3 regions of the Ferrimonas gelatinilytica genome follow, and region 1 is predicted to be linked to each of the others. Evidence: predicted binding sites of a transcription regulator. Region 1 holds the regulator's gene; each other region holds the start of a gene.
What was found. The regulator LexA, encoded in region 1, represses DNA repair genes until DNA is damaged. The targets are predictions, from matches to a motif close to TACTGTATNNNNATACAGTA.

Region 1 (4,758 bases):
CATGCAGCCGGGACATTCGCTCCGCCAGGGCGATGCTGTCCTTCTCCAGCGCCCCCCGCTCGATCCCCGGTTCACTCTGCAACCGCGACAGGACGATGGCGTAGCGCTGGATCGTTTCCTGGATAAGGTCCGCCAGATTACAGAGCACCGCTCGATGGGCGTGGCTGGGCTGCAGCCCTTTGTCGCAGGGCTCCAGCAAGTCGTGCATCACCAGTTCGTTGATCAGCCCTTCGACCTGACGCTCGACATCGTCAAGGTCGAGGCCCATGAACAGCTCAGCCTGCAACAGCGGGTAGAGGGCCCGGATATGTTCGATCAGTGACTCCTTGGAGTGACAGCCTCCGCGCAGCAGCAGGGCGGCGATCAGGGCAGGCAGAACCAGCAGATGGAGACTGTTATTCCGGTAGTAGGTCATGGAGACGGCGGTGCCACTATGGATGCTGATGATTTCACCCATGTGATCTCGGCTGACGTCGAACTTATTCAGGTCAAGCACCATCTGCAGCACCGCCTTGCCATCCCCCTCTGGCACTGTGGTGCGGGCGGTGTAGGGCACCGCGCGGAGCAGGTCCAGGTAAAGGTCCAACTGCTGCTCCAGGGCATGGCGCTCCATGGCGTGCTGCTCTGTGGCCAACAGCACGCTGGCGGTGAGGGTCATGGCGGAGGCGGCAGCGGCGTCATTGATGTTGCACATCAGTTTATTGGCCAACAGGTTGACCGTCGGCGTGAGCCAGGACTGGCGGCCTTCGCCACGCTTCTGCTCCTCCCGCCAGTCGGGATTGGCTTGATTGAGGAACTGGTGAATGGTGATCGGCTCGCCGAAGTTAACGTAGCCCTGACCGTAGTTGCGCAGTTTACGCAGGGCAGAGAACACCTGCCAGGCGTTCTCCTTCTCCTTTTTCTTGCCGGCCAGCTCCTTGTGGTAGGAGGTCACCTCCATCACGTGGTCGTATCCCAGGTAAACGGGGACCAGGGTCACCGGCCGCTCGAGTCCACCCAGCACTGAGTTGACCGTCATGGCGATCATTCCGGTCTTGGGGGGCAGCAGACGCCCGGTGCGTGAGCGCCCGCCTTCGGTGAAATACTCCACTGAGTAGCCGCGCTTAAACAGTTGGTCCAGGTATTCACGGAACACCGTGGAGTAGAGCTTGTTGCCCTTGAAGGAGCGGCGGATGAAGAAGGCGCCACCGCGGCGGAAAATGGGTCCGGCGGGCCAGAAGTTGAGATTGACCCCGGCGGCGATGTGCGGCGGCACCATTCCCTGCTGGTAAATTACGTAGGAGAGCAGCAGGTAGTCCATGTGGCTGCGGTGGCACGGGACGAACACGATCTCGTGGCCATCCTGGGACAGTTGACGTACCTGCTCGGCGCCGCGGACGTTGATCCCTTTATACAGCTTGTTCCACAGCCAGCCCAGGAAACGATCCCCGATACGCACCAGGCCTTCCGAGTAGTCGGCCGCGATCTCGTCCAGGTACTCATGGGCCCGCTGTCGAGCCTTCTCTTCGCTGATATTTTTGCTCCGCGCCTCTTCGGCGATCGCTTCCTTGATCGCCTCGTCAGCCAGCAGGCTGTGGAACAGGGCCTGACGATCCGGCAACCGGGGGCCGGTAGCCACGGTGCGCTGACGGCCGAAGTGTACCCGAGCGACCCGGGCCAGCTTGTTGGCGATGGTGCTGTCGGTACCGTGATTATCGGCCATGTAGCGCAGAGAGACCGCGCGGGAGAAGCGGATAAAGTTGTCGCGGCCCAGTACGGTGATGATGGCGGTTTTGCGAAGCCAGGTCGGGTTGGGCTTGTTGAGCAGGGTCGCACTGACACTGACCTCTTTACCGGGGTTGCGGCCCCACAACAGGCTTACCGGAACCACCTGAATATCGAGATCAGGATCCTGGCGGTGAAGTTCCAGCAGACGTTCGAACTGGCCCTTGAAGTCGGTGCTGTTGCCGCGACCAAAGAGCGGGGTAGCCTCCGCCAGCGCCACCATCCGGGCGACAGGTTCACCATTAATGGTGAGGGGGGCGAAGGGGCTCGGCAGCCCAAGACGCCGACAGCATTCGTGCAGGGCCAGACGATCGGAAAAGGCGTCATGAGGCAAGACATAAACCAAGGGCCGATTGAGATCGAGATCCAGCTCCTCCACCGGGTTTTCCGGGATAGGTTTGCTTTTTACCAACAGCTTCTGCATCCAGTTGATCGGTTGCTGCCAGGGCTTGAGGGTCTTGTGGCTCACGCGTCTGCTTCTCTTGGGCTTAGAACGGTAGGCGCAGAGTGTACACCCAAAGCTAAACGCTGGCAGCAGCCAAGGGGCGGTTGGCGCTTAAGAGGCCCGGATAAGCGGTAAAAAGTCATAGTGATCAGACCTCTGGAAGCGCTTTTTTAATACTTATGATGAGGATGGTGTTGAAATCACCAGATACCTGTATATGATTACAGTATCTCTACTGTACGAATAAACAGGGAATGCCATGAAGCCGCTGACGCCGCGACAGGAGCAGGTTTTTGACCTTATCCGCCAACATATGCAGGACACAGGGATGCCGCCAACCCGGGCGGAGATCGCCCGGCAACTGGGATTTCGCAGTGCCAATGCCGCGGAGGAGCACCTCAAGGCGTTGGCTCGTAAGGAGTATATCGAGATTGTCCCCGGTACCTCGCGCGGGATCCGAATCCTCTTTAACGAACCTGAACCCGAGCAGCTGGGACTGCCACTGATTGGCCGGGTCGCCGCCGGCGAACCCATCCTGGCCCAGGAGCATGTCGAATCGCACTACCAGATGGATCCCAGCCTCTTCCATCCGGAAGCCAGCTACCTGTTGCGGGTTCGCGGTGACTCCATGAAGGAGATCGGGATCCTAGATGGTGACCTGCTGGCGGTACACCAGACCCGTGAGGCAAGAAACGGCCAGGTGGTGGTGGCCCGGGTTGGAGACGACGAAGTGACGGTGAAACGCTTCCAGAAGAGGGGCAATGTGGTCTATCTCCATGCGGAAAATGAGGAGTACGCCCCCATCGTGGTGGATCTCAAGGAGACTCCGCTAACCATCGAAGGCCTCGCCGTCGGAGTGGTACGCAATGGAGACTGGCAATAATGAAATTGCAGCAGGGAACGCGCTTCAATCACCCCGGTTTATGGCAGAGCTCGCGTCGTGCCTGGCCAGCTATGGACACCCAGTGTCATGACAGCCCGGGTGCCGGGCTCCAACGTGTGCTGCCGGCAGCGGCTGAGGCTGCGGGTCAGCAGGGCTGGGTGGTACTGATCAATCCCCCCGCTGGAAACTGGGCTGCCACGCTGGCTCGGGCCGGTGTCGACAGCCGCCGGGTACTGCGTGTCCGTAGCAGCGACGATGTTGAGGCCCTCTGGGCCCTGGAGCAGGCCCTGACAGGGGCGACCTGCGCCCTGGTGCTGGGCTGGTTGCCGGTTTTGGATGCGCGGGATCGGCGTCGGTTGCAGCTGGTCCAACGCCGTGCCCACTGCTCCGCTTACCTGTTTCACGGTGAGCGTGGGGAGATCCTCCACCTGGCCAACCCGGTTCACTGAAACACTCTCCGCCCTGCCTGCAGGATGTTCTTGATCAACTTTTACTCAGCCTGTAGCTTAACTTACGAATTCAATTAGAAAACTTGGCAGCAGTAAAGGCAGATGTTGCGCAGCTCTATCGCGTATGCCCATGCCCATTTCGGGGAAGGAGCTGACATAGGGCTGAGTCGTACTGTGCAAGCTCTTTCTGGACGTTGCGAAAGCAATGCTCAGAGGAGAAGCGTCTGTGAAGTACAAGCTGTTGGCCTGGATGGCCCCATGGATGGCGACGCCCTTCATGGCCAAAGCCTCGCTTTGGAATATGACCCCGGGGGTCACCGAAATCAGTCAGCAGGTCTACAGCCTGCACATGACCATCTTTTATATCTGCTGTGCCATCGCCTTCGTGGTGTTTGGCGTGATGATTATCTCGCTGATCCGGCATCGCAAATCTAAAGGTGCGACTCCCGCCCACTTCCATGAAAGCACCAAGGTGGAGATCGCCTGGACCGTGGTGCCCTTCCTTATCCTCATCGGTATGGCCGTGCCCGCGACCAGTACCTTGATCGCGATGGAAGATCCCAGCGATGCGGATCTCACCATCCAGATCACTGGTTCCCAGTGGAAGTGGCACTACCAATACTTCGGTGAGGATGTGGGCTTCTACAGCCTGCTGTCGACGCCGAAAGCGCAGATAGAAAATCAAGCCGCTAAGGGCGAGAACTACCTGCTGGAAGTGGATAAGCCCCTGGTTCTGCCCACCAATCGAAAGGTGCGTTTCCTGTTGACCTCCGATGATGTGATCCACTCCTGGTGGGTACCGGCTTTCGCGGTGAAAAAGGATGCTAACCCGGGATTTATCAATGAAGCCTGGACTCGGGTGACTGAGCCCGGGATCTACCGGGGTCAGTGTGCCGAGCTGTGCGGCAAAGACCACGGTTACATGCCGGTGGTGGTGGAGGTGTTGCCCGAAGCGGAGTTTGATCTCTGGCTGGAGCAGCAGAAGCGCCTGGCCGCCGATGCCGAGGCCGCCGAGCGTGACTCCCTGTCCGAGCAACTGGGGTTGTCCGAATCCATGACCCTGGGGGAGCAGGTCTACAACGGTCGTTGCGCCGCCTGTCATCAGCCCAACGGCATGGGACTGCCAGGGGTTTTCCCGGCGATCAAGGGCAGTCCCGTGGCGCTCGGGGACGTGGCGGCGCATATCGATATCGTTGCCCACGGCCAGACTGGCACGG
Region 2 (4,758 bases), on a different contig from region 1:
CGACGATCAGATAAGCACAGGAGCGGATGTGATCCGCCACCACCCGCAGGGACTTGTTATCCAGATCGGTGGCACCGGTCACCTCGGCGGCGGCCTTGATCAGGCGCTGGAAGACATCGATGTCATAGTTGGAGTGGCCACCCTGCATGATCGCCGCCACCCGCTCGATCCCCATGCCGGTGTCCACGGAGGGCTTGGGCAGCGGCTCCATGGTGCCATCGGCATGACGGTTAAACTGCATGAAGACGATGTTCCAGATCTCGATGAAACGATCGCCATCCTCCTCCGGCGTGCCGGGGCGGCCGCCCCAGATCCCTTCGCCGTGATCGTAGAAGATCTCGGTGCAGGGGCCGCAGGGACCGGTATCGCCCATCTGCCAGAAGTTGTCGGAGGTGTACGCCGGTTTACCCGGCTTATCGCCGATACGGATGATGTTCTCCGGTGCTACGCCGATCTCCTTGGCCCAGATATCGTAGGCTTCATCATCGCTCTGGTAGACGGTCACGCAGAGCTTTTCCTTCGGCAGCTGCAGTACCTCGGTGAGGAAGGTCCAGGCGTAGCGGATGGCGTCGTGCTTGAAGTAGTCACCGAAGCTGAAGTTACCCAGCATCTCGAAGAAGGTATGGTGCCGCGCGGTAAAGCCGACGTTTTCCAGGTCGTTATGCTTGCCGCCGGCCCGTACACAACGCTGAGCACTGGTCGCTCTGACGTAGCTGCGCTGCTCGGCGCCGAGGAAACAATCCTTAAACTGGTTCATCCCCGCATTGGTGAACAGCAGGGTGGGATCGTTGTGGGGTACCAGGGAGCTGGAGGGAACCACTTCATGGCCCTCTTTACGGAAGTACTCCAGAAACGCTTCCCGGATCTCGGCGGTTGTCATGTGCATACGGTCATCCTGAAAAAACTGGCTCAAGCCGGACGCAATGCTGCGCGGCGATATAAACGGCCAATTATATCCAGAACCTCTCGCGGCAAACCAGAGCCCTGGCGCATTTGCCACCATTTGGACCCGGCGGTCGGCCACTTTTCAGTCGTTGTCAGAGAGGGCGTAGCGGATCTGCTCCATCTCAAAGCCCCGGTAAGCCAGATAGCGTTGCACTTTCTGGCGCAGCTTGAACTCCTTGGGCGGGGCTTCGCCAAACTTACGCAGCCGGGTTTCCCGGCACAGCTCAAACCAGTCGATCTCCTCCTGGGAGAGCGCAGCCTTGATCAGGGCATCGTCAACCTGGCGCTCTTTAAGCTCCGCCCTCAATCGCCGCGGCCCCTTACCGGACTGGCTTCGGTAACGTACAAAAGCCAGGGCAAAGCGGCCGTCGTCCTGGTATCTGAGCTCAATCACCCGCTCGATAGCGGCGGTGATCTCCTCAACAGAAAAGCCGCGAAGCTGAAGCTTACGCTTCAATTCTCCGCGGCTGTGATCGCGGCGGGACAGCAGTCCCACCGCAGCGGCCAGCGCACTCTGGCCGCCCGACTCCTTGCTCGCCATGGAACCTTAAGAGAGTTCCTGCGCCTCAGTCAGCGCCTCTTCCTCTTCGGCTGCCGGCTTAGCGGCAACCAGCAGTTGATCCCGCAGCAGCCCCTCGATCTCATTGGCGATGCCCACGTTCTCTTTCAGGAAGCGGATGGAGTTGGCCTTACCCTGACCAATCTTCTCCCCTTTGTAGCTGTACCAGGCACCGGACTTCTCGACCAGCTTCTGCTTCACACCCCAGTCGATCAGTTCCCCATGCTTGGAGGTACCTTCGCCGTAAAGGATCTGGAACTCGGCCTGCTTGAACGGCGGTGCCACCTTGTTCTTCACCACCTTGACGCGGGTTTCGTTACCCACCACTTCGTCACCATCCTTGATGGCACCAATGCGGCGGATATCCAGACGCACAGAGGCGTAGAACTTGAGTGCGTTACCACCGGTGGTGGTTTCCGGGCTGCCGAACATCACGCCGATCTTCATCCGGATCTGGTTAATGAAGATGCACAGGGTGTTGGAGCGCTTGATGTTGGCGGTAAGCTTACGCAGCGCCTGGGACATCAGGCGGGCCTGGAGGCCGACGTGGGAGTCCCCCATCTCGCCCTCGATCTCCGCCTTGGGGGTCAAGGCTGCCACGGAGTCGACGATCACCACATCCACGGCACCGGAGCGTACCAGCATGTCGCAGATCTCCAGCGCCTGCTCCCCGGTATCCGGCTGGGACACCAGCAACTCGTCCACGTTAACGCCCAGCTTCTCGGCGTAAACCGGATCCAGGGCATGCTCGGCATCCACAAAGGCACAGGTCTTACCCTGCTTCTGTGCTTCCGCCACCACCTGCAGAGTCAGCGTGGTCTTACCGGAGGACTCTGGCCCGTAGATCTCGACAATACGGCCGTAAGGTAAGCCGCCAATACCCAGGGCGATGTCCAGGCCCAGGGAGCCGGTGGAGACGGACTCGATATCCAGGGTGGTCGCATCGCCCAGGCGCATGATGGAACCTTTACCAAACTGCTTCTCAATCTGACCGAGCGCAGCACTGAGCGCGCGTTTTTTGTTCTCGTCCATTCCTTCAGCTCCAAAGTGGCGATACGAAATTAGGTTGATGCAGGCTAGTATACTGTACAGTCATACAGTATCAACCCTGTCAGGAAAATTCCTTCCCCACGGTGCAGTTCGGTGCCTTTGCGGTATGATAGTCGGCCGCAAAAAATCAACTTATGGGAGTCCCCGTGGCCAAGCAAGCGAGCGCAGAACCCGCCCAGCATACGCCGATGATGCGTCAGTACCTCTCCATCAAAGCCGAGCACCCGGACGTGCTGCTGTTCTACCGGATGGGCGACTTCTACGAACTCTTTTTCGACGACGCTAAGCGTGCCGCCGAACTGCTGGACATCTCCCTGACCGCGCGGGGCCACGCCGCGGGCGATCCCATCCCCATGGCGGGGGTTCCCTACCATGCCGTGGAGGGCTACCTGGCCCGCCTGGTGCACAGGGGCGTCTCCGTAGCGATCTGCGAGCAGATTGGCGACCCCGCCACCTCCAAGGGGCCGGTGGAGCGCAAAGTGGTGCGGATCGTCACCCCCGGTACCGTTACCGACGAGGCGCTGCTGGAGGAGCGGCGGGACAACCTGCTTGCCGCGGTGTATGAGCGCCGGGGCCAATACGGTTACGCAACCCTGGATATCGCCTCCGGCCGATTTACCGTCAATGAGCTGGAGGATGACGATGCCCTGGCTGCGGAGCTTCAACGCACCCGTCCGGCGGAGCTGCTCTACCCCGAACTCTTTCCCCGCCAGGAGCTGCTGGAAAGCCTCAAGGGGCTGCGACGCCGGCCCGAGTGGGAGTTTGAACTGGGCACCGCACGGCAACTGCTCAACAGCCAGTTTGGCACCCGAGACCTGACCGGCTTCGGTGTGGAGCAGGCGGAGCGTGCCCTCTGTGCCGCAGGCTGCCTGATGCAGTACGTCAAGGATACCCAGCGCACCGCCCTGCCCCATATTCGCACCCTGCTCAAGGAGCAGGATGGCCACCACATCGTGCTGGATGCCGCCACCCGTCGTAACCTGGAGCTGACCCACAACCTGGGCGGGGGGAGCGACAACACCCTGGCCGCAGTGCTGGATAACTGCACTACGGCCATGGGGTCAAGGCTGCTCAAGCGCTGGCTGCACCAGCCGCTGACCCAGCGAACCGTGTTGGAAGCCCGCCTGAATACGGTGGCCGCCATCAAGGAGAGTGGCCTCTACCTGGAGCTTGCCGATGCGCTCAAGCCCATCGGCGATCTGGAGCGGGTGGTCGCCCGTCTCGCGCTGCGCAGCGCCCGACCCCGGGATCTGAGCCGGCTGCGACAGGCGCTGGGGCAGTTGCCGGCGCTGCAGCTTTGCCTCGGCGATCTGGAGGGGCGCAAAGCAGAGCAGCTGCGCCAGAAGATCGGCACCTTCCCCGAGGCCCTGGCACTGCTGGAGCGCGCCATCTGCGATAATCCGCCGGTGGTTATCCGCGACGGTGGCGTGTTGGCCGAGGGCTACAACGCCGAACTGGATGAGCTGCGCGCCCTCTCCAAGGGGGCAACGGACTACCTCCAGGAGCTGGAGCTGAGAGAGAAGAGCCGCAGCGGGATCGCCACCCTCAAGGTGGGGTATAACAAGGTACACGGCTACTTCATCGAGGTTAGCCGGGCACAGGCGGCCCTGGTGCCCAGCGATTACATCCGGCGCCAGACCCTGAAAAACACCGAGCGCTTCATCATCCCCGAGCTCAAAGCCCACGAGGACAAGGTGCTCAATAGCCAGAGCCAGGCCCTGGCACTGGAGAAGCGGCTGTACGAAGAGCTGTTCGATCTGCTGCTGCCCTCCCTGGCGGCATTCCAGGAGTGCGCCTTCGCCTGCGCCGAGCTGGATGTGCTCCAGACCCTCGCCGAACGGGCCGAGACTCTGGACTACCACCGCCCGCAACTGACGGAGCAACCGGGGATCACCATCGATGGTGGCCGCCATCCAGTGGTAGAGCAGGTACTCAAGGAACCCTTTATCGCCAACCCGGTGCACCTGGATCCCCAGCGCCGCATGCTGATCGTCACCGGCCCCAACATGGGGGGCAAATCCACTTACATGCGTCAGACTGCGCTGATCACCCTGATGGCCCACATCGGTAGCTTCGTTCCTGCCCAACAGGCGGTGCTGGGCCCGGTGGATCGGATCTTCACCCGCATCGGTGCCTCGGATGACCTGGCCTCCGGCCGCTCCACCTTCATGGTCGAGATGACGGAGACCGCCAACATCCTCCAT
Region 3 (4,758 bases), on a different contig from region 1:
GGGATGGCGCCGATGCGAAGCCACATCTTCGACCAGCTCAAGCGTCTGCACTCCAAGCGCAAGATCAGCTTCTGGTACGGCGCCCGCTCCAAGCGCGAGATGTTCTACGAAGAGGACTTCGACGGCCTGGCGGAAACCAACGATAACTTCGTCTGGCATGTGGCCCTCTCCGATCCGCAGCCCGAGGACAACTGGGATGGCTACACCGGCTTCATCCACAATGTCCTGTACGAGAACTATTTGAAGGACCACGAGGCACCGGAAGATTGTGAGTACTACATGTGTGGGCCGCCGATGATGAACTCCGCGGTGATCAACATGCTCAAGGATCTGGGTGTTGAAGATGACAACATTCTGCTGGATGATTTCGGCGGTTAATCCCTTTAAAACTCACGAGTAAAGATGTTGTTTCGTACTCTGATTAAGTGGCTGGCCCCCCTGGGGCTGGCCCTTGTTGTTCTTAGCGGCTGTGCGCCGCAACCCAAGGTTCAGTCCATTTCGGGCCGGACCATGGGCACCAGCTACCACATCTCCTGGGTGTCGGCAGCGCAACCCGAGCAGCCCCAGCTGCTGCAGGCCGCGGTAGACACGCGGCTGGAGCAGATCAACGCCTCCATGTCGAACTGGCGGCCGGACTCGCTGATCAGCCAGTTCAATGGCCACAGGTTCGATACGCCGATGCAGCTCGACGATGATTTCATCGCCGTGCTCCGGGAGTCACAACGGCTCTACCGGCTGACCGACGGGGCACTGGATATTACTGTCTCGCCACTGGTGGATCTCTGGGGCTTCGGCCCCGAGGGGCGGATCACCCATGCCCCTACGGCGGAGTCTATCGCCGAGGCCCGGGCCCATACCGGCATGCATCACCTGCACCTGGACGGCAACCTCGTGCACAAGAGCCTGCCTACCCTGACCCTCAACCTTTCGGCGGTCGCCAAGGGGTATGGGGTGGATGCGGTGGCGGACCTGCTTGAGGCGCGGGGGATTGACAGCTATCTGGTGGAGATTGGGGGTGAACTGCGACTTCGCGGGCGCAAGCCGGACGGCAGGCGGTGGCGTATCGCCATTGAGCAGCCGGACGATGAGGGGCGTTCCGTGGCCCAGATCATCGAGCCCGGTAATATGGCCGTCGCCACCTCAGGGGACTACCGTAACTTCTTCGAGGAGGAGGGAGAGCGCTTCTCTCACCTGATCGATCCCCGTACCGGGGCCCCCATTACCAACCGGCTGGCGTCGGTCACCGTGCTGGCCCCCAGCTCCATGACCGCCGATGGCCTGGCCACCGCTTTCAGTGTCATGGGCAGCGAGGCCTCCCTGGCTCTGGCGGAGCAGGAATCTTTGCCGGTGATGCTGATTGAGAAGGGTCTTGAGGGCGAATTTGCGGTACGATACTCCAGTGCCTTTACCCCATATCTGCAGGAGTTGTCGCAATGAGCACCTTTATCGCCACCTTTATTCTGATGCTGGCTCTGGTGGCCATGATGTCGGTGGGTTACCTGATCAAACGCAAGAGCATCAGCGGCTCTTGTGGTGGTTTGGGCAGCATCGGCATCGACAAGGAGTGCGACTGCCCGGAACCCTGCGACAAGCGCAAGGCGCGGATGGCCAAAGAGAGCGCCAAGCAGGAAGCGGAGGCGGAGCGTGCCGCCCGGCTGCAGAAAAACCGCATTCTCTGAGCCGGACGCCGCAACGGTGAACGACCCCGCCCCATAGCGGGGTCTTTTTTTACCTCTTCGCAGTTTTAACGGCCATTCATACGGTTCCGAATGCGTTTGCTCATGAGGATTGTTCTCTCATCTCCTTTGGACGCCAGCGCGGGCGTAACATTCTGCAGTTCATCGGCTGTATTTGTCGCGTTGGCGACAGCAACAAGAGGGGATTCTCCCCCTCTCAACTCCCCATTGCCTCCAATCGTCGCTGATCCTCACTCTCGTCGCTTGAGCCTGCGGCACGGGCGGGAGTCGACATCCTGTCTCCGCGCACCACTTCGGCCTTCCTGGCCTCAGACCTTGCCCTAAGCGCCTTCGTTCGGGCGACTCCAAGTCGGCAAAGATCTGGCAGGCCATCAAGTTCCGTTGGCTGTCATAGCGAGCATGAGTTTCAACACCAATTGGGACACGGCCATTTTTGGAATTCTTCGCAGTTTTTCGGGAAAAACAGAAAAGCTTAAATAGTGGATCTGTTGTCATTAGCCATTCACGGCTCTAAGGCGAATGCCTCACTCGATTTTCAGGCTGACCCGAGTGAAGCCACGGTAAGGCAGAGGAGAGGGCCTGCGGAGGCATGGGTGAAGGCAGAGGGCTTGAACGCGAGGGCAGGGATACGAAGCCGGACTTTGTCGCTCAGCAGCGATAGCGCAGCGGTAAAGCCGATTCTGATCGCTACCTTGATCTTACGGAGCGAGAGCGAGGAAGAGCAGCGACCGGAGGTAAATGGACCCGCTCTTTACGAAAAGGAAAGGGGGCTAAAAGCCCCCTTTGACTGCTGCCGCTAGGGCGACGTGCTAAAAGTGCGTCGATGTTGGCGTTGAGCAGCCAAGACCCGGGAAACCCTTTTTAAGCGGCTTCGCTTGAGTGCGGATCCGACCCCTTGGCGGATGTCGGGTCTGTGTTAGAATACTGTCTGTTTATACAGTAATTGTGGGATGGGCCGGCAGGACGGCGATGACGCAGCGCAAAATCATACACGTGGACATGGACTGCTTTTTTGCCGCGGTGGAGATGCGGGACAACCCGGAGTTGAGGGATAAGCCGATTGCCGTGGGCGGCCGTGCTACCGGTCGAGGGGTGATCGCGACCTGCAACTACGCCGCCCGCGCTTATGGTGTTCGCAGCGCCATGGCCAGCAGCGAGGCAATGCGCCGCTGTCCGCAGCTGGTGTTGGTTCCGGGTCGGATGTCGGTCTACAAGGAGGTCAGCGCGCAGATCCGCGCCATCTTTCGGCGTTACACCGACAGGATAGAGCCCCTCTCCCTGGATGAAGCCTACTTGGATGTCAGCGACGCTCCCCATTGCCGAGGCAGCGCCACCCTGATGGCGCGGGAGATCCGCGCCGCCATCCTGGCCGAGACCGGTTTGACCGCGTCGGCGGGGATCGCCCCCAACAAGTTCCTGGCCAAGATCGCCTCGGATGAGAACAAACCCAACGGTCAGTGCGTGATACTGCCGGGCCAATGTGCCGAGTTCGTGGCCGGACTGCCACTGCGCAAGATCCCCGGGGTGGGGCCCCGCACCGCCGAGCGGTTGGCACAAAGGGGGCTGCACCTTGGCGCGGACGTGCTGAAGCATACGGCGGTAGAGCTGGAGCAGTGGTTTGGCAAGTTTGGCCCGGTGTTGCATCAGCGAGCCCAGGGGATCGATGATCGTCCGGTCCGCACCAACCGGATCCGCAAGTCGGTGGGCGTGGAAACCACCCTGGAGCGGGACCTGCAGACGGAAGCCGACTGCCTGGCAAAACTACTGACGCTGTTGCCGGAGTTGGCCCGGCGGCTGGGCGAGCGTCCCTTCAGGGGACTCAGTGTGAAGCTCAAGTTCAGTGACTTTCAGCAAACCACGGTCGCCTGCCCCGCCAGTTCCCTAGACCCGGCCCGGTTGGCCTCATTGCTTCACACCGGGTTCGCCCGGGGGGGGGGGCGGGGCGTCCGTCTGGTTGGGGTGAGCGTCACCCTGGCCCCCCATTCCGACCCTCAACTCAGCCTGCTTTAAGCCTTTTTCCTCTCTGGGCGATGAAGGTGGAAAGATTCGCAAGTGACAAGAAGTCGCCTTGTTGATCTGGATCAAGTTGCGTTCCCATCTGCTGCTCTAGCCTGCAAGTAAGGGCTGGTTTTGATGTCGCCAGTGGTGGCCCCCAATCCAGCCGGCCTAGGGAGGTGAGTATGCGGATCCAAAGCCAATATCGTCAGCTGATCAGTGCCGTCGGTATGCTCTGTGCCGTCGCAGGGGTGCTCTTTGTCCTTGGTGTTTTCTTTCTCCAAGCCAAGCCGTTGCGGGATGCGGATTACTTCGACCACTACGTCGGTGAAAAAACCTACTGCCGTACCATCAACCATTATGCCGACAACGAGGCGACCCTGAATAAGCTGGTGGCCTACGCGGATGGCAATGCCATGCAGTACCTGCGTTGGCGCTTCGGTAAGGAGAAGGGCGGTGAGATGATCGAAACCTGCCGTCATGCCCGGCGCGACTACATCATCCAGCGCTGCAGTGAGCAGCCGGAACTCTCCGTGGAGGAGGTGGTTCTGGAGTTCAACCGCCAGGCGGTCAAGGATCAGGGCCTGATCTGAGCCGGTACCTTAGCTCTGACCGGGTTGCCCAGATTTGCCGTCTGAGCGTCTATGGCCACACAGAGCGACCAGCAGGTGTTGCAAAAGCCGACCTTGAGTCGGCTTTTTTCGTTCCGTGACGACCCCGGGTCTCCCATGCCGAGCTTAATGCTGTGCCCCAAATCGGTGTGGGGCGGGACAGTTGAATGCGGGTGTTCTGCCCCAAAAGGGCGCGCGCTGTCACCGGCCCATGCGCCTTTATGGTGCGCCTTTCCTCCCATGCGCCAGGCCTGTTAAAGGCATTCGGGTCCCTATCGCCACGATTCCCCTCTCTGTGTCCAACTGGCGTCGTTGGCCCGCTCCTTGCTCTGTTTCTTCTTGTTATTGCGCGACCTGGCTTGCGGCACTCTATCTTAAACAGGGAGACCCGCTGGCGTCAGGATGGCCACATGGCTGTCGGTCACGTCGAGCCAGGGTTTCACTGGCCCGTCGAC

Region 2: a site for LexA is predicted at 2,587-2,606, ahead of recA (recombinase RecA). Genes of this name have one in related genera too.
Region 3: a site for LexA is predicted at 2,620-2,639, ahead of dinB (DNA polymerase IV). Genes of this name have one in related genera too.

The regions. Positions count from the first base shown of each region.
Region 1 covers NZ_BAABLF010000014.1:142,656-147,413, forward strand. The annotation lists gene plsB (glycerol-3-phosphate 1-O-acyltransferase PlsB) at 1-2,233, opposite strand, end outside; gene lexA (transcriptional repressor LexA) at 2,469-3,092, shown strand; gene ABD997_RS11815 (hypothetical protein) at 3,092-3,541, shown strand; gene coxB (cytochrome c oxidase subunit II) at 3,768-4,758, shown strand, end outside.
Region 2 covers NZ_BAABLF010000008.1:238,630-243,387, forward strand. The annotation lists gene alaS (alanine--tRNA ligase) at 1-886, opposite strand, end outside; gene recX (recombination regulator RecX) at 1,028-1,486, opposite strand; gene recA (recombinase RecA) at 1,493-2,536, opposite strand; gene mutS (DNA mismatch repair protein MutS) at 2,743-4,758, shown strand, end outside.
Region 3 covers NZ_BAABLF010000008.1:173,196-177,953, reverse strand. The annotation lists gene nqrF (NADH:ubiquinone reductase (Na(+)-transporting) subunit F) at 1-378, shown strand, start outside; gene ABD997_RS08070 (FAD:protein FMN transferase) at 406-1,437, shown strand; gene nqrM ((Na+)-NQR maturation NqrM) at 1,434-1,679, shown strand; gene dinB (DNA polymerase IV) at 2,667-3,707, shown strand; gene ABD997_RS08055 (hypothetical protein) at 3,878-4,285, shown strand.